DNA from 2 places in the Streptomyces umbrinus genome. Region 1 is predicted to be linked to the other one. Evidence: riboswitches for the same ligand, from Rfam matches in the RefSeq annotation. Region 1 holds a riboswitch; the other holds the start of a gene.
The links. A riboswitch is a leader RNA that binds a small molecule or an ion and turns the genes downstream of it on or off. The one in region 1 is predicted to bind ZMP and ZTP.

Region 1 (15,190 bases):
GTCCGTACCCAGAAAGTCGAAGCGGGCCTCGTGGACGGCGGAGCCGAGCGCGGCGGGCATCGGCTGCCGCTGCCGGCGCGTGCCGTCGTGGTGGAGCAGAAAACCGTCGTCGGGTGACGGATTCTCACTGTCCGTGGCGGTGACGGTGCCCGCTGCCCAGACGTCGTCGTCGGCCGTCGCGATCACGTCCGACAGCTCGCTCTCGTCGTCGAGGATCTCGTCGTAGGCCCAGGTCGGCCCGGCCGTCCTACCGGCCGACGGTGACGATGACGAGGGCTGCTTCGCCTTGCCGTCGTCGCCGTCGGCCTCCGTACCGCATCCGGCCAGCGCGAGGCCCAGCACGGCGAGGCCCGTCACGATCCTGCGCATGATCCCCCTGATCGTCCGATTCCCCGCCCGCCCGGCCCGTGGACCGTCCGGTCCGCGGGCTGTCCAGTCGGTGGGCCGTCCACTCGGCGGGCTGTTCGCTCAGCGGGCCGGGAGCGGGCCCCGCTCCGCGCGGGCGGCCTGCGGCGGTACGACAGCGCCCCCGAAGACGTAGTCACGCAGCCTGCGCCACACGCCGTCGGCCCCCTGCTCGTAGAGCGCGAAGCCGGTGCAGGGCCAGTCGGCCGCGTACTCCGCAAGCTCCTCGAACGCCCGGTCCATCGCCTCGTCGTCGATGCCGTGCGCCACCGTGACATGCGGGTGGTACGGGAACTGCAGCTCGCGCGCCACGGGCCCGGACGCGTCCCTGACCTGCTTCTGCAGCCAGGTGCAGGCCTCGGCCCCCTCGACGACCTGCACGAACACGACGGGCGACAGCGGACGGAAGGTCCCCGTGCCCGACAGACGCATCAGGAAGGGGCGGCCGGCGGCCGCGACCTCGACGAGATGCGCCTCGATCGCGGGGAGCGCCGACTCGTCGACCTCCGTCGGCGGCAGCAGTGTGACGTGCGTGGGGATGCCGGAAGCCGCGGGGTCGCCGAAGCCCGCGCGCCGCTCCTGGAGCAGGCTGCCGTGTGGCTCCGGGACCGCGATCGACACACCGATCGTTACGGTCCCCACGTCGTCTCCTGTCGTTGTGTTGATGTTCCGTCGTGTTTATGTACTTCTCGGGCAGGGGTTGCTGCCGGTTCGGCTATCGACTGTACGGCCGTACGGCCCCGTTCCGGTTGTCGTACCGGTGTTGCCCTGGTCTCGTACTGGCTGTTGTCCCGGTTTTCGGCCCCGGTGTCGTCCTGGCGGTCAGTGCTTCGCCGGCAGGAAACCCACTCTGTCGTACGTCTGGGAGAGAGTCTCCGCGGCGACGGCGCGGGCCTTCTCGGCCCCCTTGGCCAGGATCGAGTCGAGCGTCTCCGGGTCGTCCAGATACTGCTGGGTACGCTCCCGGAACGGCGTCACGAAGTCGACCATGACCTCGGCGAGGTCAGTCTTCAGCGCACCGTAGCCCTTGCCGACGTACTTCTGCTCCAGTTCCGCGATACCGGTCCCGGTGAGGGTGGAGTAGATGGTCAGCAGGTTGCTGACGCCGGGCTTGTTCTCGACGTCGTACCTGATCACCGTGTCCGTGTCGGTGACCGCGCTCTTGACCTTCTTGGCGGTGACCTTCGGCTCGTCGAGAAGGTTGATGAGGCCCTTCGGAGTCGACGCCGACTTGCTCATCTTGATCGCCGGGTCCTGGAGATCGAAGATCTTCGCCGTCTCCTTGAGGATGTACGGCTTCGGAACGGTGAACGTCTGCCCGAAGCGGCCGTTGAAGCGCTCGGCGAGGTCGCGCGTCAGCTCGATGTGCTGGCGTTGGTCCTCACCCACCGGAACCTCGTTGGCCTGGTACAGCAGGATGTCCGCGACCTGCAGGATCGGGTACGTGAAGAGGCCGACCGAGGCGCGCTCGGCACCCTGCTTGGCGGACTTGTCCTTGAACTGGGTCATGCGGGAGGCCTCGCCGAAGCCGGTGAGGCAGTTCATGACCCAGGCGAGCTGTGCGTGCTCGGGGACATGGCTCTGGACGAAGAGCGTGCAGCGCTCCGGGTCGAGACCGGCGGCCAGCAGCTGGGCGGTGGCGAGCCGGGTGTTGGCGCGGAGGTCCGCGGGGTCCTGCGGAATGGTGATCGCGTGCAGGTCGACGACCATGTAGAACGCGTCGTGGGACTCCTGCAGGGCCACCCACTGGCGGACGGCGCCGAGGTAGTTGCCGAGGTGGAACGAGCCTGCGGTGGGCTGGATTCCAGAAAGCACACGGGGACGATCAGAGGCCATGCTCACCATTCTCTCAGGTGTCAGGGGCCGTTCCGGAACTGGTCGGAAACAGATGTGACACGGGTGGGAACCGATCTGCCTCCGGCGGTGTAACAAGAGCGTGAGGACGCGGGAGGGGGGCCGCATCGTCGATGAGGCCGCGGTGATCGCACGCGTGCGCGCCGGAGAGCCGGAGGCGTATGCGGAGCTGGTGCGTGCCCATACGGGCCTCGCGCTCAGGGCGGCCGCGGCACTGGGGGCGGGTGCGGACGCGGAGGACGTGGTGCAGCAGGCCTTCTTCAAGGCCTACTGCTCCTTGGGGCGCTTTCGGGACGGCGCGGCGTTCAAGCCATGGCTGCTCTCGATCGTCGCCAATGAGACGAGGAACACAGTGCGGACGGCGGTGCGCCAGCGGACGCTGGCCGGCCGTGAGGCGGCCCTCGTGGAGGCCGAGCCGCTGATACCGGAATCGGCGGATCCGGCGGCCGCGGCCCTGGAGGTCGAGCGCCGGACGGCCCTGCTGACCGCCCTGGAGGGACTGGGCGAGGACCACCGCCTGGTCGTCACCTACCGCTATCTGCTGGAGATGGACGAGTCGGAGACCGCCCAGGCCCTGGGCTGGCCGCGGGGGACGGTGAAATCCCGGCTCAGCCGCGCCCTGCGGAAGCTCGGCAGACTGCTGCCGGAGTTCGAACCGCGGGAGGGTTCGGCGGGCTCGGGGGGTTCGGGGGGTTCGGAGTGCCGGGACGGCCGGGACGGCCGGGACGGCCTGAGAGGTCGGAAGGCGCGGGGAGGAGGTGATGAGCGTGAGTGACTCGGACGAGTCGTACGAGGTGGGAGGCCCGGGGTCGTCCTTCGGTGACCGGGGCCGGCGTGAGAGCCGGCACGGGGGCGGGGACGGGCGCGGGCATGCGCCTGGACCTGGACCTGGGCAGGGGGATGGGCACGGGCCGGGTGTCTCCCGGTTGCCCGAGGAGCTGCGGGCGCTGGGGCGGTCGCTGGACCGGCCCGGCGCGGCGGGCGGTGAGTCGATGGTCGAGCGGGTGCTGGAGCAGATACTCGCCGAGCACGTACCGGTCCCGGTGGCCGAGCCCCCGGGCCTCGCGGAGCGGCTGAGGGCGGTGCGCCGCTGGGCCCGGGCGCGTCGGCGCGCGCTGGCCGCGGGGCTGTGCGGTCTGCTGACGGTCCTCGTGCTCACGCCTCCGGTGCGCGCCGCGGTCGTCGAGTGGTTCGACTTCGGCGGGGTGGAGGTGCGGTACGACCCGTCGGCGACGCCTTCGCACGGGGCCCAGGTGCCCGGCTGCGGCGGCCCGTCCCTCACCCTCGCCGAGGCCGAGCGGCGGGCGGGCTTCGCGCCCCTCACGCCCCCTGCCCTGGGGACCCCGGAGGCGGTGACGGTGACCCGCGAGCCGAAGGGGCGGTTCCTGATCACCCTGTGCTGGCGCGAGCAGGGGCGCACGGTCCGGCTGGACGAGTATCCGGCGGTGCTGAGTCCCGGCTTCACCAAGTTCGTGCGGAAGCAGCCGGAGTATGTGCCGCTCGGCAAGGACGCGGACTTCGTCGAGCGTACGGCGCTGTGGTTCCCCGACCCTCATCTCCTGCGCCTCTGGCTGATGGACGGGAACGGGGAGTTCACCCACTCCACCCGGACCGCGGGACCCACGCTGCTGTGGGTGCACGGGGGCGACCTGACGCTCCGGCTGGAGGGTGTGGCTTCGAGGGCGCGAGCGGTGGAGATCGCGAAGTCGCTGGGCTAGCGGGCCTGTTGACGAGGGCGGGGCTGGGCTGGGCGATGTGGGGCGGGGCCCAGCCGGACCGGGGCGGGGCGGCGGCCTGGCGCGGCGCTGATTTCTCGAAATTTTGGTCGGCGCCGAGTGGGAACCCCGGTGGGTCGAGCGGTGTACCAGAAGTGACACGCGGGTGCGGGCGGACCGCACCGGGGCCGATTGGGGGGTGTCGCGATGCGCAGGGTTCGTGCACGGGTGACGGGGAGCCGGGGTTGGGCGGCGGTCTCGGGCTGGGCGATGGCTCTCGGACTGGTGGTGCTGTGCGCGCCCACGGCGACAGCCGGCGGTCCGACGAGTGTGCTGGTGGTCTCGCCGGAGAGCGGCCAGAGCGCAGCGCTCTACAACTCGAAGGAGGACTACGGGGAGTTGGAGCGCCTCCTCGGACAGCCGGGCAGCGGCACCCGCGAGGAGCCGCCCGGTCTGGGCGTGGGCAGCGGTCGGCAGATCAATGTCACCTGGATGATCCATGACGTCTCGCCCTGGCGGGTCGACCGCGTCTATCTGGAGACACCACGCACCAAGGACGTCTGGATACACACGGCGGCCGACGTTCCGAAGTCCATGAACGGCTACTGGCACAAGGCCGAGCAACCGACGGCAGTGCGCGCGCTGTTGAAGAAGCTCGGCGTGATGGGTGAGTCGTCGTCCGGCGCGGGCGCAATCTATCCGGCGCCCTGGGAGACGGCGGAGGGTGCCGCTGCCGGGTCCGCACCCGAGGCCGGGTCCACGGAGCAGTCCGGAACGTCTGCGGCCGCCGCAGCAGCGGACGATGACACCGACTGGTGGTGGGCGATTCCTGGGCTGGTTACGGGGGCCGTGCTGGCCCTGGGGCTGCGGCCGTTCGTCGGGCGGTTGCCGGGAGTGCGGGAGTTGGGCCGTCGGCGGGTTCGGGTGCGGGAGGCGGGTCCTCGGCAGGAGCTGAGGGATGTCTGAAAGGGGCTTCTGCGAAGGGCTTTGAGAAGGGCGTCCGAGAGGGGCTTCCGGATGGGGTGTCTGAGGGGGCCTGCCGGAGGAGGGGCCTTGTGAGGAGGGGGAGTTGTGGTGGGCAGGGCTTATGAGGGGGAAGCCGTGAGGCTGGGCTCATGAAGGTGGGGGTCGGGCGCGTGGGGGTGGCCCTCGGTTTGCGGCACCGAAGAACGGGGGCGGCCCGTGGCCGGCGGATCGAGGGAACGGAGGTCCGGGGCATGCTGCTCCCGGGGCTGCGGATCTGGGGCCTACGGATCTGGGGCCTACGGCCCCGGGGAACGAGTGCCCAGGGCTTGGGTGCGGCCCGTCGCCTTCAGGTCTGGCGGGTAGAAGCGAGTCCGAGCGGGCGGGTAGGAGAGAGCCCGGGTGGGTGGCTCGGCGGCGGGGCGCCTGGCGGAATCGTGTGCGTCATGGCCGCGCTCGTCGTTGTGGGTCTCCCCGGGCTCGGGGCGCCTCGGGCGTATGCGGCGGTGCCGTCCGCGGCCCCAGCGTCGGCATCGGCATCGGCGCCGGATCCCGACGTTCCCAACCTGGCAGTGGTCGTGGCGGGTGACGGCAGCGGGCGGACGACGAGCGTGCGCTCCGGGGATCCGTACTTCGCGCGGCTCTGGCGACTGTTGGGGCCGTCGGCCACGGACACGGAGAAGGTTCCGCAGGACTGGCTGGAGGGCGACTTCCCCGCCGTGCGGGCCACCGTGATCTGGGGGACGACCGGCGTGGGCGGCTGGCCCGAGACGGACAGTGCGCCCGGGGGCGACATCTACATGGGGCGCCAGGACCAGTTGTTCCTCGCGGGCGACGGCACACCCTGGATACGGAGTGACCCGGCGGTCGACGTGAACGACGACGACATCCGCTGGCATCGGGCACCGCGGTCGGTCTACGACCAGTTGGAGGGAAAGGAGTTGTTCGGTCCGGGGCGCGCGGCGGGCGGTGCGGTCGATCCCCCGGGCAGCCCGGGATGGGGCGATAGCCGGACTCGCGGCGGGCCTCGCCCTCGGCTCCGGCGGCACCCTGCTGATACGCCGCGCGGCGGCCGGGCGTGAGCCTGGGCCGCCGCGGGAGTCACGACAGGAGTTGATCGACTTGTGAGCCGACTTGTGAATCGACCTACGAATCCGCTGGTTCGGCTGGTGAGGCGGTTCCGGCCGAGACCGGAGGTCGGTTCTCGGTCTCGGCGCCCGCGCCTACGCCCGCGGTCTCGGCTGAAGCCTCAGCCGAGGTCGATCTCCGGGTAGAGCGGGAAGCCGGTCAGGAGGTCGGTCGCCCGGTGGGAGATCTCGTCGGCGATCTTCGGGTCCAGGATGTGCTGGGCCTTGGAAGGGGCGCCCTTGGCGGTGGTGCCGGGCTCCGTGGTGGCGAGGACGCGGTCGATGAGGCCGGCGATCTCGTCCATCTCGGTGGCGCCGAGGCCACGGGTGGTCAGCGCGGGGGTGCCGATACGGATGCCGGAGGTGTACCAGGCGCCGTTCGGGTCGGCGGGGATGGCGTTGCGGTTGGTGACGATGCCCGAGTCCAGCAGGGCGGACTCGGCCTGGCGGCCGGTGAGGCCGTAGGAGGAGGCGACGTCGATGAGGTTGAGGTGGTTGTCGGTGCCTCCGGTGACCAGCGTGGCGCCGCGTCGCATCAGGCCCTCGGCGAGAGCGCGGGCGTTGTCGACGACAGCCTGGGCGTAGTCGCGGAACTCGGGGCGGCGGGCCTCGGCGAGTGCGACCGCCTTGGCGGCCATCACGTGCGGGAGGGGGCCGCCGAGGACCATCGGGCAGCCGCGGTCGACCTGGTCGGCGAGGGAGGAGTCGCACAGGACCATGCCGCCGCGCGGGCCGCGCAGCGACTTGTGGGTGGTCGTGGTGACGATCTGGGCGTGCGGCACCGGGTCGAAGTCGCCGGTGAGGACCTTGCCGGCGACGAGGCCCGCGAAGTGCGCCATGTCGACCATCAGCGTGGCGCCGACCTCGTCGGCGATCTCCCGCATGATCCGGAAGTTCACGAGACGGGGGTAGGCGGAGTAGCCGGCAACGATGATGAGGGGCTTGAACTCACGGGCGGAGGTGCGCAGGGCCTCGTAGTCGATGAGGCCGGTGGCGGGGTCGGTGCCGTAGGAGCGCTGGTCGAACATCTTGCCGGAGATGTTCGGGCGGAAGCCGTGGGTGAGGTGGCCGCCGGCGTCCAGGGACATGCCGAGCATGCGCTGGTTGCCGAAGGCCTGGCGCAGTTCGGCCCAGTCGGCGTCGGAGAGGTCGTTGACGTTGCGGACGCCGGCCTTCTGGAGGGCGGGGGCCTCGACGCGGGCGGCGAGGACGGCCCAGAAGGCGACGAGGTTGGCGTCGATGCCGGAGTGCGGCTGGGCGTAGGCGTGCTCGGCGCCGAAGAGTTCGCGGGCGTGCTCGGCGGCGAGGGCTTCGACGGTGTCCACGTTGCGGCAGCCGGCGTAGAAGCGGCGGCCGACGGTGCCTTCGGCGTACTTGTCGCTGAACCAGTTGCCCATCGCAAGGAGGGTGGCCGGGGAGGCGTAGTTCTCGGAGGCGATCAGCTTGAGCATCTCGCGCTGGTCGGCGATTTCCTGCCCGATGGCGTCGGCGACGCGGGGCTCGACGGCGCGGATCACTTCGAGGGCGCTGCGGAAGGCGGTGGATTCGTTGGAAAGGGGCTCTGGCATGACGGCCTCCGGACGTGGGCGTTCGGCGTTCACGGTTCGGCCCAGGCGCACGGCACACGGTTCATGGGCCGCTCCCCGATGGTCGGTCCCATCCCAGCGCGCCAGTCACGGCCCGTGGATCAGCGTACCGGGCGCGCCGGTACGCCGGCCACGCGGCGGTAGCCGCATGATCGATACCGCCCCGTCCACCATGCGAGCGACGATAGGAAAGGGGCCACACGCACTCGGACGTCCGGAAGGGAGCCGGGCCGGGACCCGGGAACAGCAGCGGGAAAAGTAGCAGGTCACGAGCCCTCGTGCGGCCGGAAACGGAGACCCCGTGAGCACCACCGAAGAACTGATCGCCTCGGCCGAAGCGCACAGCGCGCCCACCTATCACCCGCTTCCGGTCGTCGTGGCGACGGCGGACGGGGCCTGGATGACGGATGTCGAGGGGCGCCGTTATCTGGATCTGCTGGCGGGGTATTCGGCGCTGAATTTCGGTCATGGCAACCGGCGGCTGATCGAGGCGGCGAAGGCGCAGTTGGAGCGGGTGACGTTGACGTCGCGGGCGTTCCATCACGACCGGTTCGCCGAGTTCTGCGCGCGGCTGGCCGAGTTGTGCGGCATGGAGATGGTGCTGCCGATGAACACGGGCGCGGAGGCGGTCGAGTCGGCCGTGAAGACCGCCCGAAAGTGGGGGTACCGGGTCAAGGGCGTGCCCGAGGGGATGGCGAAGGTCGTCGTGGCGGGCAACAACTTCCACGGGCGTACGACGACGATCATCAGCTTCTCCACGGATTCCGAGGCGCGGGCGGACTTCGGTCCGTACACACCGGGCTTCGAGATCGTGCCGTACGGGGATCTGACGGCGATGCGCGCGGCGGTCACGGAGAACACGGTGGCCGTGCTGCTGGAGCCCATTCAGGGCGAGGCGGGGGTGCTGGTGCCGCCGGCCGGTTATCTCGCGGGCGTACGGGAGCTGACGCGGGAGCGGAACGTGCTGTTCGTGGCCGACGAGATCCAGTCGGGCCTCGGGCGGACGGGGCGGACCTTCGCGTGTGAGCACGAGGGGGTCGTGCCGGACATGTATGTGCTGGGCAAGGCGCTCGGGGGCGGGGTCGTGCCGGTGTCGGCGGTGGTGTCGTCGAGCGAGGTGCTCGGGGTGTTCCGGCCGGGTGAACACGGGTCGACGTTCGGCGGGAATCCGCTGGCCTGTGCGGTGGCGCTGGAGGTGATCGCGATGCTGCGATCGGGCGAGTACCAGCGGCGGGCCACCGAGCTGGGCGAGCATCTGCGCCGGGAGCTGGGGCAGTTGACCGGTTCGGGCCTGATCACTCAGGTGCGGGGGCGCGGGCTCTGGGCGGGGATCGACATCGACCCGGTGTACGGGACGGGCCGGGAGATCTCCGAGAAGCTGATGGACCGGGGTGTCCTGGTCAAGGACACCCATGGGTCCACGGTCCGGATCGCGCCGCCGCTGGTGATCAGTAAGGAGGACCTTGACTGGGGGCTCGCTCAGCTGCGGGGCGTACTGGGGGTGTGATCGTCCTCGCCGGGCCCGAGGGCGCCCGGCCCGACGCGGGGATCACAGGATCACGTGTGGCAGGAAGCGGGCGTACTCGTCCGTGATGAGGCCGGAGGACTCGCGGATGCCGAGGCCCGCCGACTCGTTCTCGACGACCCAGGCTCCGAGGACGACGCGGTTGCCGTCGAAGGACGGGAGGGGCGCCAACTCCTGGTAGCAGCAGGGTTCTTCGTGGACGACGGGAGCGGAGCCCGGTTCGTGGACCGTGACTCCGGCGCCCTCGCGACCGAGCAGGGGCTTGGCCACGTATCCGCGGGTGATGGCCAGTTCGCGTGGGCCGTCGAGGAAGGCCGGAAGGAGGTTGGGGTGGTCCGGGTACAGCTCCCAGAGGATCGCGAGGAGGGCCTTGTTGCTGAGCAGCATCTTCCAGGCCGGCTCGACCCACATCGTGGTCCCCGTGCCGCCGCCGTTGTCGAGGGTGGCGAGGACGTGCGGGGCGAAGCGGTCGGTGGTGAGCCATTCCCACGGATAGAGCTTGAAGCAACTGCGGATGAAGCGGAGTTGCTTGTCGACGAAGCGGCCGGAGAGGCGGTCCCAGCCGATCTCCTCCATGGCGATCCAGGAGGTGTCGAGGCCGGCCTGTTCGGCGGTCTCCTTCAGATAGGCGACGGTCATCAGGTCCTCGCCGAGCTCGTCGGCGGCGGAGTGCGCGAAGTAGAGGGGGCTGCCCGGCGGGAGGAGGGCGGACTGTTTCTTCCAGGCGTCGACGAGGCGTTCGTGGAGGGAGTTCCACTGGTCGGCGCCGGGGAAGCGTTCCTCCATCCAGAACCACTGGGGGCTGGCGGCCTCGACGAGTGAGGTCGGGGTGTCGGCGTTGTACTCCAGGAGCTTCGCCGGGCCGGTGCCGTCGTGGCGGAGGTCGAAACGGCCGTACAGGGACGGGAGTTCGGCGCGGCGGTGCCAGGCCTCGGCGACTGCCTCGGTCACTCGCTGGTCGGTGATGCCGAGGTCGGCGAAGCGGTTCTCGGTGACGATGTGTTCGGCGGCCGCCAGGCACATCGTGTGGAGTTCCTCGACGGCCTCCTCCAGGGCCTCGACCTCGGGGAGGGAGAAGACGTAGTACGCGGACTCGTCCCAGTACGGGCGCAGGGAGTCGTCCGGGTAGCGCGTGAGGGGGTAGATGAGGCCCTGTTCCTCGACGGTCTGCTGCCAGCCGGGGCGGGGGGTCGTGGTGCGGCGTTCCATGACGGCGGTCCGGTTCCTCGGAGTTGCTGGGTTCTCCCGACTTCCCCGGGGTCAGCCGCCGCCGCTGCCCGAGCCGGAGCAGCCGAAGCCGTCCCGGTCCACGGCCTCGCTGCGGCTGAAGGTGCCGTAGTCGGCGTAACCGGCGCTGACGTCGGCGTCGTAGTACCAGGCGGCGTCGACCGCGCCGGTCCGGCCGCCGCCGCGGTTCTTGCCCGACGAGGTGGAGGTGGAGCCCGACTTGCAGTTCTTGTCGGCGACGATCTTGTAGCCGTCGTACTCGTAGCTGTCGCGGTCCACGCAGCGACGGTCCGGGTCGGAACCGCACGAGGTGAGGGCCGCGGCGAGGACGCCCATCCCGCCGAGTACGACCGTGCTCGAACGCAGTTTCCTGCGCTGGTCCGCCATGTTCTCTCCCCCGTTGGGCCCGTCCGGCGGGCTCGTCCATGGCCGGCTCGCTCGTCCGGCCCCGGACAGGTTAAAGATCAGGTGAGCGGGTTGTACAAACGGCTCTCCCGAACTCTCCCTCCCCTAGAGTCGCTTTGTGCTCTTTGGAATGGTGTGTGCCCTTGGCGCGGCGGTGTGCTTCGGCACGGCGACGGTGTTGCAGGCGATCGCGGCGCGGGCGGCCGCACGCGGCCCGGAGAGCCCCGGCTCCCCGGGCGGTTCCTCGGGCGGATCCACCGGCGGATCCACCGGGGGATCCACCGGTGGATCGTCCGACGGGGCTTCCGGTGTGGACGCCGCCTTGTTGTGGCGCGCGCTGCGCGAGTGGCGGTACCTCGCCGGGCTCGCGCTCGACGGGGTCGGGTTCGTCCTGCAGATCGCGGCCCTGCGGTCGCTCCCGATCTACACGGTGGGGGCGGCGCTCGCCGCGAGCCTCGCCGTGACGGCGGTGGTCGCCGCATGGCTGCTCCATGTGCGGCTGAGCGGGCTCGAATGGGGCGCGGTCGCGGTGGTGTGCGCGGGGCTCGCGATGCTCGGGCTCGCGTCCGGGGAGGAGGGGGACAAGGCCGGGTCCACCGCGCTCAAGTACGCGATGCTCGGCACCGCCGTGGTCGTACTGCTCCTCGGCGCACTGGCCGGACGGCTGCCCGACCGGGGGCGGGCGCTCGCACTGGGACTGGGTGCCGGGTTCGGGTTCGGGGTGGTCGAGGTGGCGGTCCGGCTCATCGACGGCCTCACTCCCTCGGCGCTCTTCACCAACCCGGCGACGTACGCCCTGCTGCTGGGCGGAGGCGCGGCGTTCCTGCTTCTCACGTCGGCGCTCCAGCGGGGCTCGGTGACGACGGCCACGGCGGGGCTGGTCATCGGCGAGACCATCGGGCCCGCCGTGGTGGGGGTGGTGTGGCTGGGTGACCGTACGCGGGAGGGGCTGGCCTGGCTGGCCGTGCTCGGTTTCGCCGTGGCGGTGGCCGGGGCGCTGGCGCTCGCGCGCTTCGGGGAGGCGCCCGTGGAGGTGGCCGAGTCGGAGTCGGTTGCGCCATAGGGCTCCACAGGCCGGTTCCGTTCCGCGCGGGGCCGCGCCTCGCGCGGCGCACCGCCCGGCAGCGCTAGGGCAGCGCCCTGACCAGGGCCTCCAGTGTTCCCGGCCATCCGCTGTCCGTCGGCGTTCCGTACCCCACGACCAGTGCGTCCAGGGGTGGGGCCGTGGCGGACGGGTGGCGGTAGCGGGTCAGGCCGTGGACCGCCAGGCCCTGCCAGACCGCCGCGCGGACGACCGACTGCTCGGTGCCGGGCGGGAGTTGGAGTACCGCGTGGAAGCCGGCCGCGATACCGGTCGCCGTCACCGAGGGCGCGTGGGCGGCCAGGGCCGAGACGAGGTGGTCGCGGCGACGGCGGTAACGAAGGCGCGAGGCGCGCACATGGCGGTCGTACGCGCCCGATGTGATGAACTCCGCCAGGGTCAACTGGTCCAGGACACCGCACGACCAGTCCGCGCCGCCCTTCGCCGCCGTGACCTCGGCCGCCAGGGCCGGCGGCAGGACCAGCCAGCCCAGGCGCAGGCCGGGGGCCAGGGCCTTGCTGGCGGTGCCCATGTACACCACGTGGTCCGGGTCGAGGCCCTGGAGCGCGCCCACCGGCTGCCGGTCGTAGCGGAACTCCCCGTCGTAGTCGTCCTCCAGGATCAGCCCGCCCGTCCGCCGCGCCCAGTCGACGACCGCGGCACGTCGGTCGGGGTGCAGAGGCACGCCCATGGGGAACTGATGGGCGGGAGTCAGCAGCACCGCCGCCACACCACCGGCCCCGCCCTTGCCCCCGCTCCCAGCCCTGCCCCGGCTCCCCAGCCCGCCGCCACTCCCCCTGCCGCTCCCAGGCCCGCCCCCATTTCCATCCCAGCTCCCACTTCCATCCCCGCTCCCGCCAGGCCCTCCCCCGGTCAACTCCTCGGTCCGTGTGCCCAGTTCGTCGAACGGCAGGTTCACCGAACGCAGGCCCGCCCGCTCCACCAGCTTCCAGTGCACGTCGAGTCCGTACGACTCCATCGCCAGCGCCCCCGCGCCCCGCTGTCGCAGCACCGCGCCGAGCAGCATCAGGCCGTGTGCGAACCCGGAGCAGATGAGGATGCGTTCGGGGTCGGCGCGTACGCCGCGGGCCCGGGCGAGGTAGCCCGCGAGCGCGGTGCGCAGTTCGACGCGGCCGCGCGGGTCCCCGTATCCGAGAGCGTCGTACGGGGCCGCCGCGAGGGCCCGGCGGGATGCCTTGAGCCACTCGGCGCGCGGGAAGGAGGCGAGGTCGGGGGTGCCGGGGACGAGGTCGTACGCCGGGCCGCCGGGCGTACGCGGCCGGGGCGGGGCGGAGGCCGGTGCCACCACCGCACGCTCGGCGACCCGCGTGCCGGAGCCCTGGCGGGCGGTGAGCCAGCCCTCGGCCACGAGGTCGGCGTACGCGTCGGCGACGGTGTTGCGCGCGATGCCCAGATCGGCCGCGAGGGAGCGTGACGACGGCAGCCGGGTCCCGGGCGCGAGCCGTCCGCCTCGCACCGCGGCCCGCAGCGCGTCCGTCAGGCCTTTGCGCAGGCCGGAGCCGGTGCCCGTCACGTCGACATGCAGATCCACCCCGAAAGTGGCCCAGGATTTCACCATGGAAATGGACCATACTCCTGGGCTACTCGAAACGTAGGCTCATGATCATGACGACGAACACCACCGCCACCGAGGCCACCGCAGACACCGCCACCGACATCCCGCAGGACACCCCGCTCGCCCCCGAGCACACCCCCCGGCTCCAGTGGACCGAGTTCGCCCCCGAGGTCTACAAGGCCATGGTCAGGCTGGACGCGGCCGCCCGGAAGGGCGTCGACCCGGTGCTGCTGGAGCTGGTGAAGATCCGCGCGTCGCAGCTCAACCACTGCGCGTTCTGCCTCGACATGCACACGAAGGACGCGTTCGCGGCGGGCGAGAGCGTCGAGCGGATCGTCCAGCTCAGCGCGTGGGAGGAGTCACGGCACTTCTACACGGAGAAAGAACTCGCCGCGCTCGCGCTCACCGAGGCCGTGACGGTCCTGACGGACGGCTTCGTGCCGGACGAGGTGTACGAGACCGCCGCCCGCCACTTCGACGAGGCCGAGCTGACCCAGCTCATCGCCGCCATCACGGTGATCAACGCCTGGAACCGCTTCGGCGTGACCTGCCGTCTCGTGGCCGGCCACTACACGGCCGGGCAGTACAAGTAGCAGTACGGACGCGTAGCCGTACGAGTAGCGGCACAGCACACAGGAGTGCCGGGTGCCCTCGTCAGGGAGACACCCGGCACCCGTACAGGGAGGCCGCTCGGACGGCCCGTACGGCGGTGGGCTAGCTCGGCAGCCACGCCTTCCACGTGGACTCATGGCCCTCGGCCCACTTCCGCGCCGCCTCCTCGGGCGTCAGCTTCTGGTCGGCGATCATCAGGGAGACCTCGTTCTGGTCCTCGGTCGTCCACTTGAACTTCTTCAGGAAGGCCGCCGCCTTGCCGCCGCTCTCCGCGAAGTCCGTGTTCAGGTACTTCTGCAGCGGGGTGTGCGGATAGGCGCAGGCGACCTTCTCCGGGTCGGCGTCGCAGCCCTCCTTGTAGGCGGGCAGCTTCACCTCCGTCATGGGGACCTTCTTGAAGAGCCACTGGGGTGAGTACCAGTAGGTCAGGAACGGCTTCTTCTCCTTGGCGAACTGGCGCATCTGGGTGATCTGGGCCGCCTCCGAACCGGCGAACACCACCTGGAGGTCGAGGTCCAGGTTCTTCACCAGCGCCTTGTCGTTCGTGACGTAGGAGGGTGAGCCGTCGAGCAACTGCCCCTTGCCGCCGCTCTCGGGGGTGCGGAGCTGGTCGGCGTACTTGTTCAGGTTCTTCCAGTTGGTCACGTCGGGGTGCTGCTTCGCGAAGTACGTCGGTACGAACCAGCCGATGTGCCCGGTGACGCCGAGGCCGCCGCCGTTCACGATCGTCTTCTTGTCCTTGACGTACCGCTGTTCCTGCTCGGGGTGGCCCCAGTCCTCCAGGATCGCGTCGACCCGGCCCTGGCTGAGCGCGTCCCACGCGGGGACCTCGTCGACCTGGACGGTGTCGACGCGATAGCCCAGCTCGTGCTCCAACAGGTACTGCGCGACGGCCACGTTGGCCTGTGCGCCGACCCACGACTGCACGGACAGGGTCACCGTCCTGGCCCCCTGCGCGTTGGCGAAGGGCGAGGCCTGCTTGGTCATGTCGGCGGCTCCGCAGCCGGCCGTCGTCAGCACCAGCAGGGAGCAGCCGGCGGCCAGAGCGCCCGTCATGCGCGTACCGGTCATGCGCGTACCACCGGCCGCACGACTCATACGACTCATACGACCC
Region 2 (15,190 bases), 3.4 Mb from region 1:
CGACTCGGAGCAGCCCGGCGCCTGGGTGCACGACGCGCTGGCCCGCCTTGCCCCCGCCGATCAGGAGGTTCTGCGGCTCACCACCTGGGAGGAACTCGGCATCGACGAGGTCGCCGTGGCCCTCGGCTGCGGCAACAGGGCGGCGGCGATGCGGCTGCACCGCGCCCGCCGTCGGCTCAGAGCCGAGATCGACAGCATGCGGACCGCCGTGGCCGCCGGTCCCACGACGCCTCGCCGCGACACCCCGAAGGAGCAGCGCCATGGCTGACGAACTCGAACTGCTGCGCCGCGCCAACCCGGTGCCGTCCGGCGACCCCCGCTTCGGCGATGGACCGCTGGGCCACGAGGCCGAGCGCCGCCTCAGCCGGCTCATGGGACCGGCGGCCGACGAGAGCCCGGGGCCAGGGCGCTTCCGGCTCGGCCGCAACAGCCTCGGCCGGCTTCTGCGAGGCCCCCGCCCCCGCCGTACGCGTCTCGTGTGGGCCCTAGCGACGACCGCGGCCGTCGCCGTGACCTCCCTCACGATCCTCCTCGCGGGCCCGAGCACCACCCCCGCGGTGGCTGCGCCGCGCCCGCTGGTCGTCCGGGCCGACTCCACGCCGGTACCGCTGGACCGGCTGGCCGAGCGGGCCGACGGGGCGGCGGCGGACGGTTCGTCCGGTCTGCGCAAGGGCACGCATGTGCAGTCGTGGAGCATGGGCATGTCGGAGGACAAGCCTCCGATCACGCTCCCCGTGGAGCGCATCGTGCGCTGGAACGCGGACGACAGCCACACGGAACTGGTCGTCGCGACCGACCCGCGCCACCCGGGCCGGCCGGTGCTGTCCGACGCGGACGGCGATCCGGACCTCGTCGACGACGGTCACGTCATCAGCGATCAGACCTTTCCGCCGAGCTGGAGCGACGCCCCGCCCGAGTCGCCGCCCCCGCACGACGCCGAGCGGCTGCGCGCCTATCTGCAGGAGGCGCAGCACACCGACACCCCGCTGACCACGCGCGAACTGCTCGACGCCACACGGCTGTTGCTCGACACCTGGACCCTCGGCCCCCGTGAGGACGCGGCACTCGCCCGAGTCCTCGCGGACGCCGGCGGACTGCGGCCCGTCGGCCAGGTGACCGATCGCCTGGGCCGGAGCGGTCAGGCGTACGTGTACGACGCCACCGGGGCCCGGCAGATGCTGATCATGGATCCGGTCACCGGTGCCGTCCTCGGCCTGGAGAGCACCGCCACGGCCGCCGACCCCGAGTACGGACTCGAGGTGGGTGACGTCATGGACTACAGCGCGTGGATTCGCTGATCAGGCACCGGTCTGCCGCGTGGCCGCCTCGACGGTCTGGGCCAGCAGCGTGGCGATCGTCATCGGACCGACCCCGCCCGGCACGGGAGTGATCAGCGAGGCCTGCTCCCGTGCGCTGTCGAAGTCGACGTCGCCGATGTTGCCGGGGTTGTAGCCGGCGTCGACGACGACCGCGCCCGGCTTGATGTCCTCGCCGCGGATCAGCCGGGGCCGCCCCACCGCGGCCACCACGATGTCGGCCTCCCGCACGACCGACGACAGATCGGCCGTGCGCGAGTGGCAGTACGTCACCGTGGCGTCGCGGCCGAGCAGCAGCATCCCCACCGGCTTGCCGAGGATCGCGCTGCGACCGACCACGACGGCCCGCTTACCGGCCGGGTCGACGTCGTACTCGTCCAGAAGCCGCATGATCCCGCCGGGCGTGCACGACGCGAAGCCCGGCAGACCGAAGCTCATCGCCGAGAAGGACGCCAGTGTGACCCCGTCGACGTCCTTCTCCGGAGCGATCGCCTCGAACGCCGCGCGCTCGTCGATGTGATGACCCATCGGGTGCTGCAACAGGATGCCGTGCACGGTCGGGTCGGCGGACAACTCGGTGAGCGTGCCGATCAGCTCGGCCGTCGTGGTCCCGGCGGACAGAGCCACGTGCCGCGACTCGATACCCGTCTTGCGGGAACGGTTCTGCTTCATGCGTACGTACGTGACGGAGGCGGGGTCCTCACCCACCAGCACGGTGGCCAGACAGGGCGCCACCCCCGTGCGTTCGGTGAGGCTGGCCGCCCGCTTGGCCGTCTCGTCGGTGATCCGCCGGGCGAGACCGGTGCCGTCCATCAGCTGGGCCTGGGGCATGAGCCGCTCCTGAGCGTCGTAGAAGATGCCCAGGCGCGCGGCGAAGACGTGTGCGTCGGGCCGCTCCCCGGTGGTACTCCACCTCAGCGCCAGTCACGGCCTGCCATCACCCTACGCTCCGCTGGGGTGTGGTTCTCGTCTGCGGGCCGTCGGTGGCTGGTCGCGCCCACGCGGCGGAGCCGCAGATGTCACAGCCCCGCGCCCCTTGAGGGGCGCGCTGTACCGCAGCGGAATTGAACGGTTCTGCTCAGCCGAGGGTCAGGAATCCTCCTCCGGCCCGGACGTCGGGTCCACGCCTGCCAGGAACCCGGTCGCCTGCGCCTCGATGCGTACGGCGCCGATGGCCGCCGCCCAGCGCGCCACCTCGGTCGCGAGGGCCGCGGCTCCCGCCTCGTCGCCGTGGTCGCGGGCCAGAACGGCCAGGAGAAGCTGCTGGGAGAGGGTGCCGGGGACGTTCCCCGCCCGGGCGCCGAGAGCGGTCGCCCGGGTCCAGCGCTCGCGTGCCCGCGCGTGGTCGAGGTCGTCGTGGTCGTGGTCGCCGAGATGCCGCAGCGCCTCACGGGCGAGCAGGTCGTCGCCCGACTCCCCGGCGCTCAGGGCGAGTTCGTAGTGCGCGGGCGCCGCCTCACGCTCGGCGAAGAGGTTGTCGACGATCAGGCCGAGGTACATCCGCGCCCACCCCCGGCGCACATCGTCGGCCGCCCGCTCGCACAGCTCCTGCGCACGCCGCCGCAGCTCCGCCAGCTCGACGGGATCCTTGCCCGCGGGCCCGAACCGGAACGTGCCGTCACCGAGGAGCAGCCGGAAGTACGTGTGCCGCAGCCGTACGAAGTCCAGGTCCCAGATGCCGACCGGTGCGGTTGGTTCGGCCAACGCCCTGTCCGCGGCGGCGATCCGGGTGGCCGCGGTGTCCGTACCGCCGAACCAGTCGTGCTCAAGAGCGACCTCCGCCCCGGCCAGAGCGAGGGCCGCCCGGCCGCGGGGCTCGGCCGTTGCGGCCGCGTCGAGGAGAGCCAGAGCGCGCTGCCATCGTCCGGCCCGGGCAAGTTCACGCGCCGCGGCGACGACCTCGTCCACCGGAAGGACGGCTTGGGTCGTACTCGTCTTCGTCATGGCGAGGAAGGTAGTAATCAGAAAAACTATCCACAAGAAAACTATCGGGCGGTTGTCAGGACGTCAGGAGGAAAAAGGTGGGTGACTCGGTCGACCGGCACGTCGCGCTCTGGTCGAAGGAGCTCGGCTGGATGGACCCGGTCAAGGAGGCGATCTTCGCGCGGCTCGCGATCCTGGCGCGGCACGCGGCGCAGGCCCGCCGGGACACCCTGGACTCCGACGGGCTCAAGCACTGGCAGTTCAAGGTGCTGCTCACCCTGCGCAGGCTCGGCCCGCCCTACGAGACGAGCCCGTCACGGCTCGCCGATCTGCTCGGGCTGACCCGGGGCGCGCTGTCGGCACGGCTCGGCCCGCTGGAGGGCGCCGGCCTGATCACGCGTACGCACGACGCGGCCGACCGCCGCCGGGTCCACGTACGGCTCACCCCGGCGGGATACGACGCCTTCGAGCGGCACGCGGCCTCCGAAGAACATGGCGAGAACGCGCTGCTCTCAGTGCTGTCAGAAGGAGAGAAGCGGACACTCGCCGACCTGCTCCGGAAGCTGGTCGAGGCCGCAGAGGCCGCAGAGGCCGCCCCGGACGGGTCTGAGCCGAAAAGGTCCAGGTCACACGGGTCGTGATCCGGACCCTCGGCATACCCCTTACTGCTCTGTGTCGTCCCATGCCTGCAGCACCGTCTGGTCGACGATCTTCCCGTCGCGCAGCGACATCATCGAGTTCGCGAGCACCCTGGTGCCGTCCGCGTACTGACAGGACTCGGTGAAGGCGACCTGGTCGCCCTGGATCACACACTGTTCCAGCTTGTGTGTCATGTCGCGGCTGTAGACGTCGTCGAGCATCTCGCGGATCTGCTCGCGGCCGTGCATGACCTTGGGGTGGCTGGGCTGGGTGTTGCGGTCGACGACGCGCATCTCCGCTTCGTCCGCGTACAGCGACAGGAGCGCCGACGCGTCCTGGCCTTCGATGCCCCGGCGCAGGGCTTCGGTGTCGAAGCCGGAGCTTGTCGCAGTGCCCATGATGGACCTCCTTGTGGGACCACTCGCGAAGGCCGCGGCCCGGTATGGAGCGGGCCGTTGAGGGCCTCTCCCTCTGAGACTCCTCCGGCGCGGCGGCCACGGCAAGCGCAGGCGGACCGATGCGCCTGTCGGGTGGGGGGCCGTGCGCGGCCGTGTCCGTGCGCGGCCTGCCGACGTTGCTGAAGGCATGATCTCAACACGACGTATCGTCGCCGCCGTTGGCCTCGCCGTCGGCGTCACGGGCCTTGCCGTACCGTCCGCGACCGCTGCCACCACCCCGGAGACGGGGAAGGTGAACCCCATCGCGATGCTCGACTCGCTCGCCGTGAGCGACCTTCCCGCGGAGCACAAGGCCGAGATGCCGAGGGTCTCCGACCAGCTCGACAAGCTCAATGAGCTGAACGGCCTCTACCAGCTGGAGCAGCTCCACCAGGTGACCGACCTCGCGGCCCCCGCCATGGGACTGGTCGGGGCCTTCGAGTAGAGCCGTCGCGTACCGAACGGCCCGGTCCGTCGGCGTGTGCCTCGTGGGGAGGCCCACGCCGACGTCTTTCTGTACGGGTCAGGAGTGGGCCTTCACGTATGACTGGGCATCCGGGAGCCGGGCGGGCCGCCCCGGATGCGCGCGGGGGCGGTCCGGGTGAGGCTGAGGGCATGTCGGAACATCCCGTAGTGGTCGTGCACCCGCCGCAGGAGGAGGGCGGGCGACGTGTGACGGTCCACGGCGAGCCGATCGGCGTCGCCGTGAACCTCCTGGACGTCGTCGAGTTCCTGCGCCGCGCGGGCCTGGAGTTCGACGAGAACGAGGCCGCGGTGTCACCGCTCGTCGAGTGGCGTGGCGGAGGACCGTCCTACTGGGGCCCGGAGCCGCGCCGCCCCTGACGGCCGTGCGCAGGTCGGAGGGTGCGTGTAGGGGCCCACGTCCTTCCCCGGGAGTACCTGGTCCCCGGCGACTGCCGCCACGGGACCAGGGTGAATGCCTCCATGGGCACGATGTGCGGGGCCGCGGCGGCGCGGAGGCTGGTGGCATCAGGAATGAGGAGGCCGCCATGAACCGCCGGATCCGCATCCGTCCCACCCGCCGCACGACCACCGCGCGCGACACGACGATCGACCGCAGGACCCCCTCGGGCCGACTCCTTCCGTACTGACTGCCGTAGCGGCCCCCGGCGGACGTCAGCAGATGGTCTGGGTGCTGTTGACCAGGGTGTTGTTGCGGAACGTGGTGTTGTCACCGCAAGGGCTCTCCCGGATCGAGGAGTTGGTCACCCTGAGGTTCTGAACGGTGATGTCCGAGTTGTTCGGGAACTCCGAGCGGGCGGCCAGCCGGATCTCGCCGCCGCCCGTGACACTGCCGCTCTGGGCGGCGAGGTTCACGTTGTAGCAGTTCTCGATCAGGATCGCGTTGTTGCCGGTGTCGGAGATGGTCACGCGGTCGATGGTCGCGCCGCCGCTCTCGGAGACGCAGAAGACGCCCCGGCCGCCACCGCGCGCGACGACCTCGCCGACCCGTACGTTGGTCGGGTAACCGCTGCCGATCCGGCCGTTGCGGTTGGCCATGCGGAAGGCCGCGTAACCCGTACCGGCGCCCGCACCGTCCGCGTCGACCTTCGTGACCGTCGCGTTGACGGTCTGGTTCAGCAGGAGACCGGACTCGCCCACATTGCGCGCGGTGACCGTGCCGATGGTGATGCCGTCGACCCCGTACGTCTCCACGGCGTGGCTGCTCGCCCCGGAGACGTACACGTTGTCGATCCGGACGTTGCGCGTCCACTGGCTGGTGTCGCCGCGGTTGTCGATGCGTACGCCGAGACCGCGGGAGAGGCGCATGTCGATCTGGCCGAGCACGACGTTGGTGACGTTGCGCATGAAGATGCCGTACAGCGGGGTGCCCGTGAGGTTCAGATGCTGGACCTCGATGTCCCGGGCGCCGCGTGCGTAGACCGGGGCCTGGTCGCCGGAGCCCGAACCGGTGACAGCGATGGTGCCGCACACGTCGAGCACGGTGTAGCTCGGCAGGGAGACCCTGGAGCCGGCGCTGATGGCGCCCGAGCCGCGCACCACGACCCGTTCCTTCGAAGTGCGCCCCGCCATAAGGCTGTTGACGGCTGCCTGCATCGCGGCCCGCATGTCGGTACCGGTGTACGTGACACTGCTGCCGCGCCGGGCGGTCCAGGTGCCGCCGTTCAGTACCGCCTCCGCCTGGTACGAACCCTCGCCGCACGCTGCCGCCGCCTGTTGCGGGGCCGCGCTCGCGGGGGCCGTGAGCAGGGCTGCTCCTGTGAGCAGGGCGGTCGTGCACGCGACGGTGACGCCGGCCCGCCTCCCGCGGGCTCTGGCGGTTGTGGGGGGCTGGTCGGCGCTTGCGGTCTTGCGGGTGAGGTGAGGTGCGGCTCTGCGTCCCATCTCGACTTCTTCTCCTGTGTGGGGGTCCGCCGCCCGCGCGAATGCGTCGCAGCAAGCGTTTTCTATGGCGGGCGGTGAGTGTGGCAAGGGCTTTCTGCGGCGTCAAGAGGCCCGTGTGACAAAGGAGTTGGTCACATCTCGCGGCGTACGAGGAAAGCCAGCAGCGCACGCAGATCGTCCGCCGCGTGCGGAGCCGTGGGGAGGCCCTCGAGGCACGCGTGGACATGGGAGATGTGACGGTGGGCCTCCGCCAGCGCGGCGCTGCGGCCACCGGCCTCCTCGATCACGGCCGCGGCCCGGCGGGCGGCTGTCTCGTCGAGCTCTTCGGCGCTCTCCAGGAGGCGGGCCAGGGGGCGGACGGCGGTCGGGTTGTCGAGAGCCGCCAGGACCGGGAACGTCTTCTTGCGGCGACGCAGGTCCGCGTGGACCGGCTTGCCCGTGACGGCGGGGTCGCCCCAGATGCCCAGGAGGTCGTCGATCACCTGGAAGGCCACGCCGAGATGACGCCCGGCGCGGTCGAGCGCGGTGACCGTCGCCGCGGGGGCTCCGGCCAGTACGGCACCCAGGGCGGCGGCACAGCCCAGCAGCGCGCCGGTCTTGTGCTCGGCCATCGCCCGATACTCGTCGGGGCCCACCGCTTCCGGGCCCGTCCAGGGGCGTGACTCGAAGAGCAGGTCGTCGGCCTGACCGCTCACGAGATCGTTGAGCGCGGTGGACAGGTGACGGACGGCCGACGGGACGTGGCTGCCGGGCGCGGAGGCCAGGGTCTCCACGGCCAGGGCGAACAGGGCGTCCCCCGCGAGGACGGCAGGGCCCGTGCCGTACGCCTTCCAGACCGTGGGGCGGCCACGCCGGGTCGCGTCGCCGTCCATGATGTCGTCGTGGAGCAGTGAGAAGGTGTGCACCAGCTCCACCGCGACGGCCGCGCTCACTCCCGCGGCCGCGGCCGCCCCGGCCGCCTCCGCGCCCAGGACGGCAAGGGCCTGCCGCAGCCCCTTGCCGCCCGCCGCCGCGGCGGGTGCACCACCGGCCTCACACCAGCCGAAGGAGTACGCCGCCATCTCACCCACCCACGGGTGCAGCCGCCCGACCGCCTCGGCCAGCGCGGGGCGCACCAACGCCCGGCTGCGGTCGAGGAGTTGAACGGCCCGCTCGGCATCGGCCGTGGTCGAGACGGGCGGATACGGCGCGGAGGTCGTCATCGTCATCGCCGAACCTCCGTGCCTGCGAGGGTGGTTGCGGGGGTGCCGGCATCTGCGGCCTCAACCTCATCTGTTTCGGCGGCGGTGGAGGCCGGGCTGCAGGCAGTCGGCGTGGCGGCGGCCGGGGTCTCCGTGTCCACCGCTGACGGCCGGCCGGAGTCGGCGCCCGCGCCGGGCCCGGTACGGGGGCCCGCGTCCGGCACGGTGGCCGTCCGGACATCCGTATCCGCCACGATGCCGAACTCCGCCTGTGCGCGAGCCACCATCTGGCGGGCGTGCCGCAGGCCGATGCGTTCCAACACCTGTGCCAGATCGGCCAGTTCGGCGGCCGTGTCGTCCAGGTCGTGGCCCAGATGGGCGAGGGACTTGGCGAGGCCGAGCCGGGAGAGCGCCTCACCGCGGGGCTCGCTCATCGCGCGGAACTCCGCCAGCGCCTGGGAGTAGACGTCCCGGGCCTCCGCGTAACGCCCGGCCCGGTAAAGGACGTTGCCGCGCATCTTGTGGTTGTACGCCAGCGCGCTCGACAGGTTCATCTCCCGGCAGGTCACCTCGGCCTCGGCGAGCAGGCCGAGCGCGCGCTCGGCATCCCCGTCTCGGACGGACACGATGTCGGCCAGGCCGCGCAGCGCCCACGCGTGGCCGCGCCGGTCGTCGGCCCGCCCGGCGATCTCCGCGGCCTCCTCGAACATCGCGTACGCCGTGTCGTACGAGCCGGTGTTGCGGTGAATCTGCGCGATGCCCTCCAGGGCCCACACGGTGTGCCGCGCCTCGCCGCGCTTGCGTGCCTCGGCGAGGAGTTGCTCGTGCAGCGCGCCGACCGCCTCATAGTCGCCCTGGATCCGGCCCGTCTCCGCCATCCCGGCGAGCGAGTAGCCGCGTACGACGATGTCGCCGCCGCGCTCGCCGAACTCGGCCGCGAGCCCCAGCAGCCGCCAGGCGAGCGGGAACGCACCACGCTGGCGTGCCAGCGTGCCGCCGCTCCACAGGGCCCATGCCATCGCGGCGGTGTCCCCGGCCTCCCGTGCCGCGCGGTAACTCGCCTTCCACGCGCGGTCGGCGTCGCCGACCTGCCCGAGCCGACGGTGCGCCTCCGCGACCGCGAGGCCGGAGCGCGCCACCTCTCCCCGTGCTCCGGCGCGCTCGGCGGCGCGCAACTGCTCGGTGCCCGCGGCCAGTACGTCGACCAGGGAGGAGTTCACGGACAGGGTGGTGAGCGCACCTTGGTACTCGGGTGCGAATGCCTTGCCGTACATGCGTGCCTTTCGGTCTGCCGATGCTCGGACGGGCGGCGGCGGACCTGAGTTCGCATGCGTATACACGCTGTGTATACGCGATGTGTATAGTGTCCCGTTTTCCGCCCTGGGTCATGCGCCTTGGGTCGACGGGTCACTGGCGCCGCCGCGCCATCTCGTTGTCGATCAAGACGTCGGTGTCGGCGGCGGGGTTGCCTCTGCGGCGTAGATCACATTCGGGGCGGGGGAGCGGCCGTGGTGCGTCCGGGGCCGCGCACGGATTGTCGTGGTCGGCTCGGAGTGAACGGTTTCTTGGGAGCGATTCGACCGATTGATCCGAAGTGTGTTCTCCCGGTGTCGGCGGAGAGATTCCTGAAACGTCTTGCGGTTGCGGAGAGGTAAAATCCTGTCGGCGGTTCGGGGAGGGAGGGTGGGTAAAAGGGAAATCCCTGTGAATGAGCCGGAGCGACGTCCCGTGATGGAGTCAGTTGTGTGGGGATTTGTTTCTCGACATCGCGCCGCATGCGGATCTTGAGAGTGGGACTGACGGGGACTTCTGGCGCTGACATGTGAATTTTACAGAGTGGCCTTGCGCTGCCGTCCGTGTTTCGCAGGGGTGAATCATGACGCTGCTTTTGGCGGACTTGCGGCGCTGTCGTCCGACTAGAGTAGTGACTGATTGCAATTGGCCGGGTTTTCGGTTCTTGAGGCCCGGCGGGGCCTGGCCGAATCGATTCCACGGCGTAGCGGCAGGTCGACGCGATGTTGACCGGCGGGTAAGTCTGGCGCTAGCTTCCAACGGGTTGGTTTTCGCGTGGGAGTTTCCCCCCGACGCCGCGTGAACGGTGTTTGTCCGCGTGGGCCAATTCGTCGTCTCCAGGCACCCCCCACCGTGCAGTCTCACCGATTTTTTCGGAGAATCATGACGTCTGCTGTGCGCGCCGAGGACATGATCATTGGAATCACCCCGTTCGGTGAGCCAGAAGCCAGGCTTGCCGCCGCCGTCAGCCGTGCGGGCGGCCTCGGGGTACTTGACCTGGGAGTCGGCGACCGAAGAGCCAGAGAAGCGCTGGCATCTCTGAGTCGCTGGGCGCCGGGACCGTTCGGAGTGCGGGTCGGAGCGCACTGCCGGATGGCTCCCGGAGAACTCGGTCCCGGGAAACTCGAACCCGGAGAATTCGCGCCTGGAAAGAAGAACGGAAAGCCGGGAAAGCGAGACGGCGGTGGTCTCCATACCGTCGTCCTCGGCATGGATTCGCCATGGCAGATCGACGAGGTCACCGCGGCGTACCGAGTCCTGGTGGAGGTCACGGACCTGGAGCAGGCTCTGGTGGCGGTCCGCGCCGGAGCGCACGGCCTGATCGCCCGCGGCAGCGAGAGCGGCGGCCGGACCGGGGAGCTCAGCACCTTCGTCCTGCTCCAGCACCTGCTCGCCGAGCCCGGCGTGGACCTCCCCGTCTGGGCCTGCGGCGGCATCGGCCCCCGTACGGCAGCGGCGGCCGTGGCCGGTGGGGCGGCCGGAGTGGTCCTGGACAGCCAGTTGGCGCTGCTCGCCGAGGCGAGGCTTCCGGAGCCGGCTGCCGCGGCACTGCGGTCCATGGACGGTTCGGAGACAGTCGTGGTGGGCGGGCACCGGGTGCTGCACCGCAGGGGTCCGGACGTCCCGCGCATCCCGGCCGACGATCCGTCGCTCGTGTCGGAAATGCTCGGTGCCCAGGACCCTCTTACCCAGCTCCTGCCGGTCGGTCAGGACGGCTTCCTCGCCGCCCGCTTCGCCGAGCGCTGGGGCGACGCGGGCCGGACGGTCCGCGCCCTGACCGACTCCGTACGGGACGCCGTACGCGACGACGGGCCGGCCGGGGCACTGCGTCCCGGGTCCCCGATGAGCCGGGCGCTCGGCACGCGCGTGCCTGTCGCCCAGGGGCCGATGACCCGGGTCAGCGACCAGGCACGGTTCGCCGCCGCCGTCGCCGGGGACGGGGCCCTGCCGTTCATCGCGCTGGCTCTCGCGAGCGGCGAGCAGACGCGTACGGTCCTGGAGGACACCCGCGCCGTCGTGGCCGGCCGGCCCTGGGGCGTCGGCGTGCTCGGCTTCGCACCCGAGGAGACCAGAAACGCCCAGCTCGAAGCCGTACGGGAGCTGCGGCCCACGCACGCGATCATCGCGGGCGGACGACCGTCCCAGGCCGAGGCGCTGGAGCGGGCCGGGATCAGCACCTTCCTGCACGTGCCCTCGCCGGGCCTGCTCCGCCAGTTCCTCGACGCCGGAGCCCGCCGATTCGTCTTCGAGGGCTCCGAATGCGGCGGCCACGTCGGACCGCGCGCGAGTTTCCCCCTGTGGGAGGCCCAACTCGCCGTACTGGAAGACTTCTTGGACGACGCGGATGCCCAAACGGCCGAGCGCGTCGAGGTGTTCTTCGCGGGCGGCGTCCATGACGAGCGCTCGTCGGCGATGATCGCCGCACTCGCCGCTCCTCTGACCGCGCGCGGAGCCGCCGTCGGCGTCCTCATGGGAACCGCCTATCTGTTCACCGACGAAGCGGTGGAGTGCGGGGCGGTCCGGCCGCTCTTCCAGCGGCAGGTCATGGCCGCCACCCGCACCGCGTTGCTGGAGACCGCACCCGGCCATGCCACCCGCTGTGTGCCCAGCCCGTTCAGCGAGAACTACCGGGAGTTCGAGGCGGAGCTGCGCGAGCGCGGCGTGCCGGAGCGGCGGATCTGGGAGGAACTGGAACGGCTCAACGTCGGGCGGCTGCGCATCGCCAGCAAGGGCATCGAGCGGGACGCCACCGGTGAACTGGCGGCCGTGGCCGAGGAACGCCAGCTCTCCGAGGGCATGTTCATGGCCGGAGAAGTGGCCGTCCTGCGCTCGGCGACCACCACGATCAGCGCGCTGCACGGCTCGGTCACCACCGGCGCGGCGGGATTCCTCGCGGCCCGCACGGCTCTCCTCCGGGAACGCCTCGGGATGGACACGGCCGAGGAGCCCGCAGCGCCCGAGCCGCTGGACGTGGCCGTGGTCGGCATGGCCTGCATGTTCCCGGGGGCCCCCGACCTCGCCGCCTACTGGGCGAACATCCTCGGCGGCCACGACGGCGTCGGTGAGGTCCCCGCCGACCGCTGGGACCCCGCCGTGCACTACTCGGAGGACGCGAAAGGCGCCACTCCGTCCAAGTGGGGTGGCTTCCTGCCGCGGATTCCCTTCGACCCGCTGCGTTACGGCATCCCGCCGACCTCGCTGGGCAGCATCGAGCCCGTACAGCTGCTGGCACTGGAAGCCGCGCGGCGGGCACTGGAGGACGCCGGTTACGGGGAGCGCGGCCGGGGCTTCGACCGGTCGCGGACCTCCGTGGTCTTCGGCGCCGAAGCGGGCAGCGACCTTTCCAACGCCGCCACCCTGCGTGCCGTACTGCCCTCCTACTACGGGGAGGTTCCCGGCGGTCTGGACGGGCAACTGCCCCGGCTCACCGAGGACTCCTTCCCCGGGATGCTGGCCAACGTCATCTCGGGGCGGATCGCCAACCGGCTGGACCTGGGCGGCGCCAACTACACCGTCGACGCGGCGTGCGCGTCGTCCCTCGCCGCCGTCGACGTGGCGTGCAAGGAACTCGTCGGCGGTACGAGTGACGTCGTGCTGTGCGGCGGCGCCGACCTGCACAACGGCATCAACGACTACGTCCTCTTCTCCTCCGTGCACGCGCTCTCGCCGACCGGCCGGTCGCGCGCCTTCGACAGTTCGGCGGACGGGATAGCCCTGGGCGAGGGCATCGCCTGTGTCGTGCTCAAGCGGCTCGCGGACGCCGAACGGGACGGCGACCGGATCTACGGCGTGATCAAGGGAGTCGGCAGTTCCAGCGACGGCCGCTCGCTCGGACTCACGGCACCCCGCCCCGAGGGGCAGCGCGCCGCGCTGGAACGGGCCTACCGCAACGCGGGCATCTCACCGGCCGACGTCGGCCTGGTCGAGGCCCATGGCACAGGGACCGTGGTGGGGGACCGTACCGAACTGACCATCCTCAGCGAGGTGTTCACCGAGGCCGGGGCCAAGGCCGGTGGCTGCGCGCTCGGTTCGGTCAAGTCGCAGATCGGGCACAGCAAGTGCGCCGCCGGTCTCGCGGGCCTGATCAAGACCGTGCTGTCCCTCTACACGGGAGTGAAGCCGCCCACTCTGCACATCAAGCGGCCGAACCCGGCATGGCGGGAGGAGAGCAGCCCGTTCGCCTTCCACACACGGGCACGGCCCTGGGCGGTCCCGGCCGGGGAGCGCGTCGCCGGACTCAGCGCGTTCGGCTTCGGCGGGACCAACTTCCATGTGGTGCTCAGCGCCCACACGGCCGCCGAACCGCCCGCCCACGGCCTGGACAGCTGGCCCGCAGAGCTGTTCACCTTCCGCGGTACGGATCCGGCGGCGGCCCGGCGAGCCATCGAGGACGTACTGAAGGCCGCCGGGACCGACGGCCGCCCGTGGCGCCTGCGCGACCTCGCGCTGAGCGCGTCCCGCCGTGCCGACGCCCGCTACGAACCGGTCCAGGTGGCCGTCGTAGCCACGGACGTCGACGGGCTGATCGGCCGGCTGCGCCGGGCTCTGGCGGGCGAGGACGACCCGGCCGGGGGCATCCACCTCGCGGAGACCGGACGAGCGCTGGTCGGCGGGAGCGAGCAGGTGCGGGTGGACGTTACGCAGGCGGACATGGCGCGGGTGGACGCGGCGCAGGCGGACATGGCGCGGGTGGACGTTACGCAGGCGGACATGGCGCGGGCGGACGCGGCGGAGGCGGACGTGGCGCGGGCGGACGCGGGACAGGTGCCGTCCGGTCCGCGTCGGCCGGCGGTGGCCGACGGCAAGGTCGCGTTTCTCTTCCCGGGCCAGGGCAGCCAGCGGCCCGGGATGCTCGCGGACGTGTTCATCGCCTTCCCCGAGCTTCAGCACTACCTGCACCTCGGCCGCGACCACGCCGACGCGCTGTACCCGCCCGCCGCCTTCGACACGGCTGCTCGGGACCGCCGGCGAGCCGGGATCACCGACACCCGGGTCGCCCAGCCCGCGCTGGGCATCGCCGGACTCGCCGCCCACGCACTGCTCACCGCGGCCGGTGTACGACCGGACATGGCCGCCGGGCACAGCTACGGCGAACTGGTCGCCCTCTGCGCGGCGGGCGCGATCACGCCGGAGGCGCTGCTTGAGCTGAGCGCCGAGCGGGCGGCGGCGATCCTCTCGGCCGTCGGCGAGGATCCGGGAACCATGGCGGCGGTCGCGGCCGGTGCCGAAGACGTCGAACGGGCCCTGCGCGAGACGGGCGCCCCCGGCACGGTCGTCGTCGCCAACCACAACTCGCCCCGGCAGACCGTGATTTCCGGACCGACGGAGGCGATGGCCACCGCCGTGCGACTGCTGCGCGCGGCGGGACACCGCGCCGAAGGCATCCCCGTCGCCTGCGCCTTCCACAGCCCGGTGGTGGCCGCCGGCGGAGAACGGTTCGCCGAGGCACTCGCGCGCCGGACCGTGCGTCCGCCCGAGTTCCCGGTGTGGTCCAACCGCACAGCGGCCCCGTACGGCGACGACGCCGACGGGATCCGCGCGGAACTCGCCGCCCAGATCGGCGCCCCCGTCGGATTCGTCGCACAGATCGAGGCCATGTACGAGGCCGGGGCAAGGGTCTTCGTCGAGGCCGGCCCCGGCTCCGTACTCACCCGGCTGGTCACGCAGATCCTCGGCGACCGCCCGCACCGCACCGTCGCGTGCGAGCCGCGTCACGACAGCGGACTGCGTGGCTGGCTCGACGCGCTGGCCCAACTGGCCGTGGCGGGGCTGCCGGTACGCACCGGATGGCTGTTCCAGGGACGCGACGCCGTCGACGCGACCCGGACCCCGGAGCCCGAACGGCCCGGCTGGACGGTCGACGGCCAGCTGGTCCGTACGGCCGCCGGAGAACTCCTCCCCGGTGCCCTCGCACCGGCCCGACGCGTTGTGGAGACGACAGTGACGACGAGCCACGTGAACCACGGAGACGGCGTCCCGGCCGACAGGGACGCGCTGATCGTCGAATACCTGCGCACCAGCCGGGAGATGGTGG

Region 2: it holds a riboswitch for ZMP and ZTP, as region 1 does, so the genes downstream of both, QF035_RS07075 (bifunctional 5,10-methylenetetrahydrofolate dehydrogenase/5,10-methenyltetrahydrofolate cyclohydrolase) here and QF035_RS21020 (glycine hydroxymethyltransferase) in region 1, are expected to answer to the same signal.

What each region holds. Positions count from the first base shown of each region.
Region 1 is NZ_JAUSZI010000002.1:4,810,282-4,825,471, forward strand. It holds gene QF035_RS20985 (hypothetical protein) at 1-369, opposite strand, end outside; gene QF035_RS20990 (2'-5' RNA ligase family protein) at 469-1,047, opposite strand; gene trpS (tryptophan--tRNA ligase) at 1,228-2,241, opposite strand; gene QF035_RS21000 (RNA polymerase sigma factor) at 2,342-3,034, shown strand; gene QF035_RS21005 (hypothetical protein) at 3,021-3,977, shown strand; gene QF035_RS21010 (hypothetical protein) at 4,182-4,940, shown strand; gene QF035_RS21015 (hypothetical protein) at 5,384-6,019, shown strand; gene QF035_RS21020 (glycine hydroxymethyltransferase) at 6,187-7,632, opposite strand; ZMP/ZTP riboswitch at 7,665-7,751, opposite strand; gene rocD (ornithine--oxo-acid transaminase) at 7,952-9,157, shown strand; gene QF035_RS21030 (glutathionylspermidine synthase family protein) at 9,200-10,384, opposite strand; gene QF035_RS21035 (hypothetical protein) at 10,436-10,789, opposite strand; gene QF035_RS21040 (hypothetical protein) at 10,938-11,870, shown strand; gene QF035_RS21045 (aminotransferase-like domain-containing protein) at 11,935-13,467, opposite strand; gene QF035_RS21050 (carboxymuconolactone decarboxylase family protein) at 13,515-14,057, shown strand; gene QF035_RS21055 (ABC transporter substrate-binding protein) at 14,179-15,147, opposite strand.
Region 2 is NZ_JAUSZI010000002.1:1,402,173-1,417,362, reverse strand. It holds gene QF035_RS07085 (RNA polymerase sigma factor) at 1-268, shown strand, start outside; gene QF035_RS07080 (CU044_5270 family protein) at 261-1,298, shown strand; gene QF035_RS07075 (bifunctional 5,10-methylenetetrahydrofolate dehydrogenase/5,10-methenyltetrahydrofolate cyclohydrolase) at 1,299-2,147, opposite strand; ZMP/ZTP riboswitch at 2,168-2,254, opposite strand; gene QF035_RS07070 (hypothetical protein) at 2,406-3,260, opposite strand; gene QF035_RS07065 (MarR family winged helix-turn-helix transcriptional regulator) at 3,338-3,880, shown strand; gene QF035_RS07060 (nuclear transport factor 2 family protein) at 3,902-4,276, opposite strand; gene QF035_RS07055 (hypothetical protein) at 4,464-4,760, shown strand; gene QF035_RS07050 (hypothetical protein) at 4,931-5,158, shown strand; gene QF035_RS07045 (hypothetical protein) at 5,453-6,682, opposite strand; gene QF035_RS07040 (polyprenyl synthetase family protein) at 6,814-7,890, opposite strand; gene QF035_RS07035 (tetratricopeptide repeat protein) at 7,887-9,137, opposite strand; gene QF035_RS07030 (SDR family oxidoreductase) at 10,039-15,190, shown strand, end outside.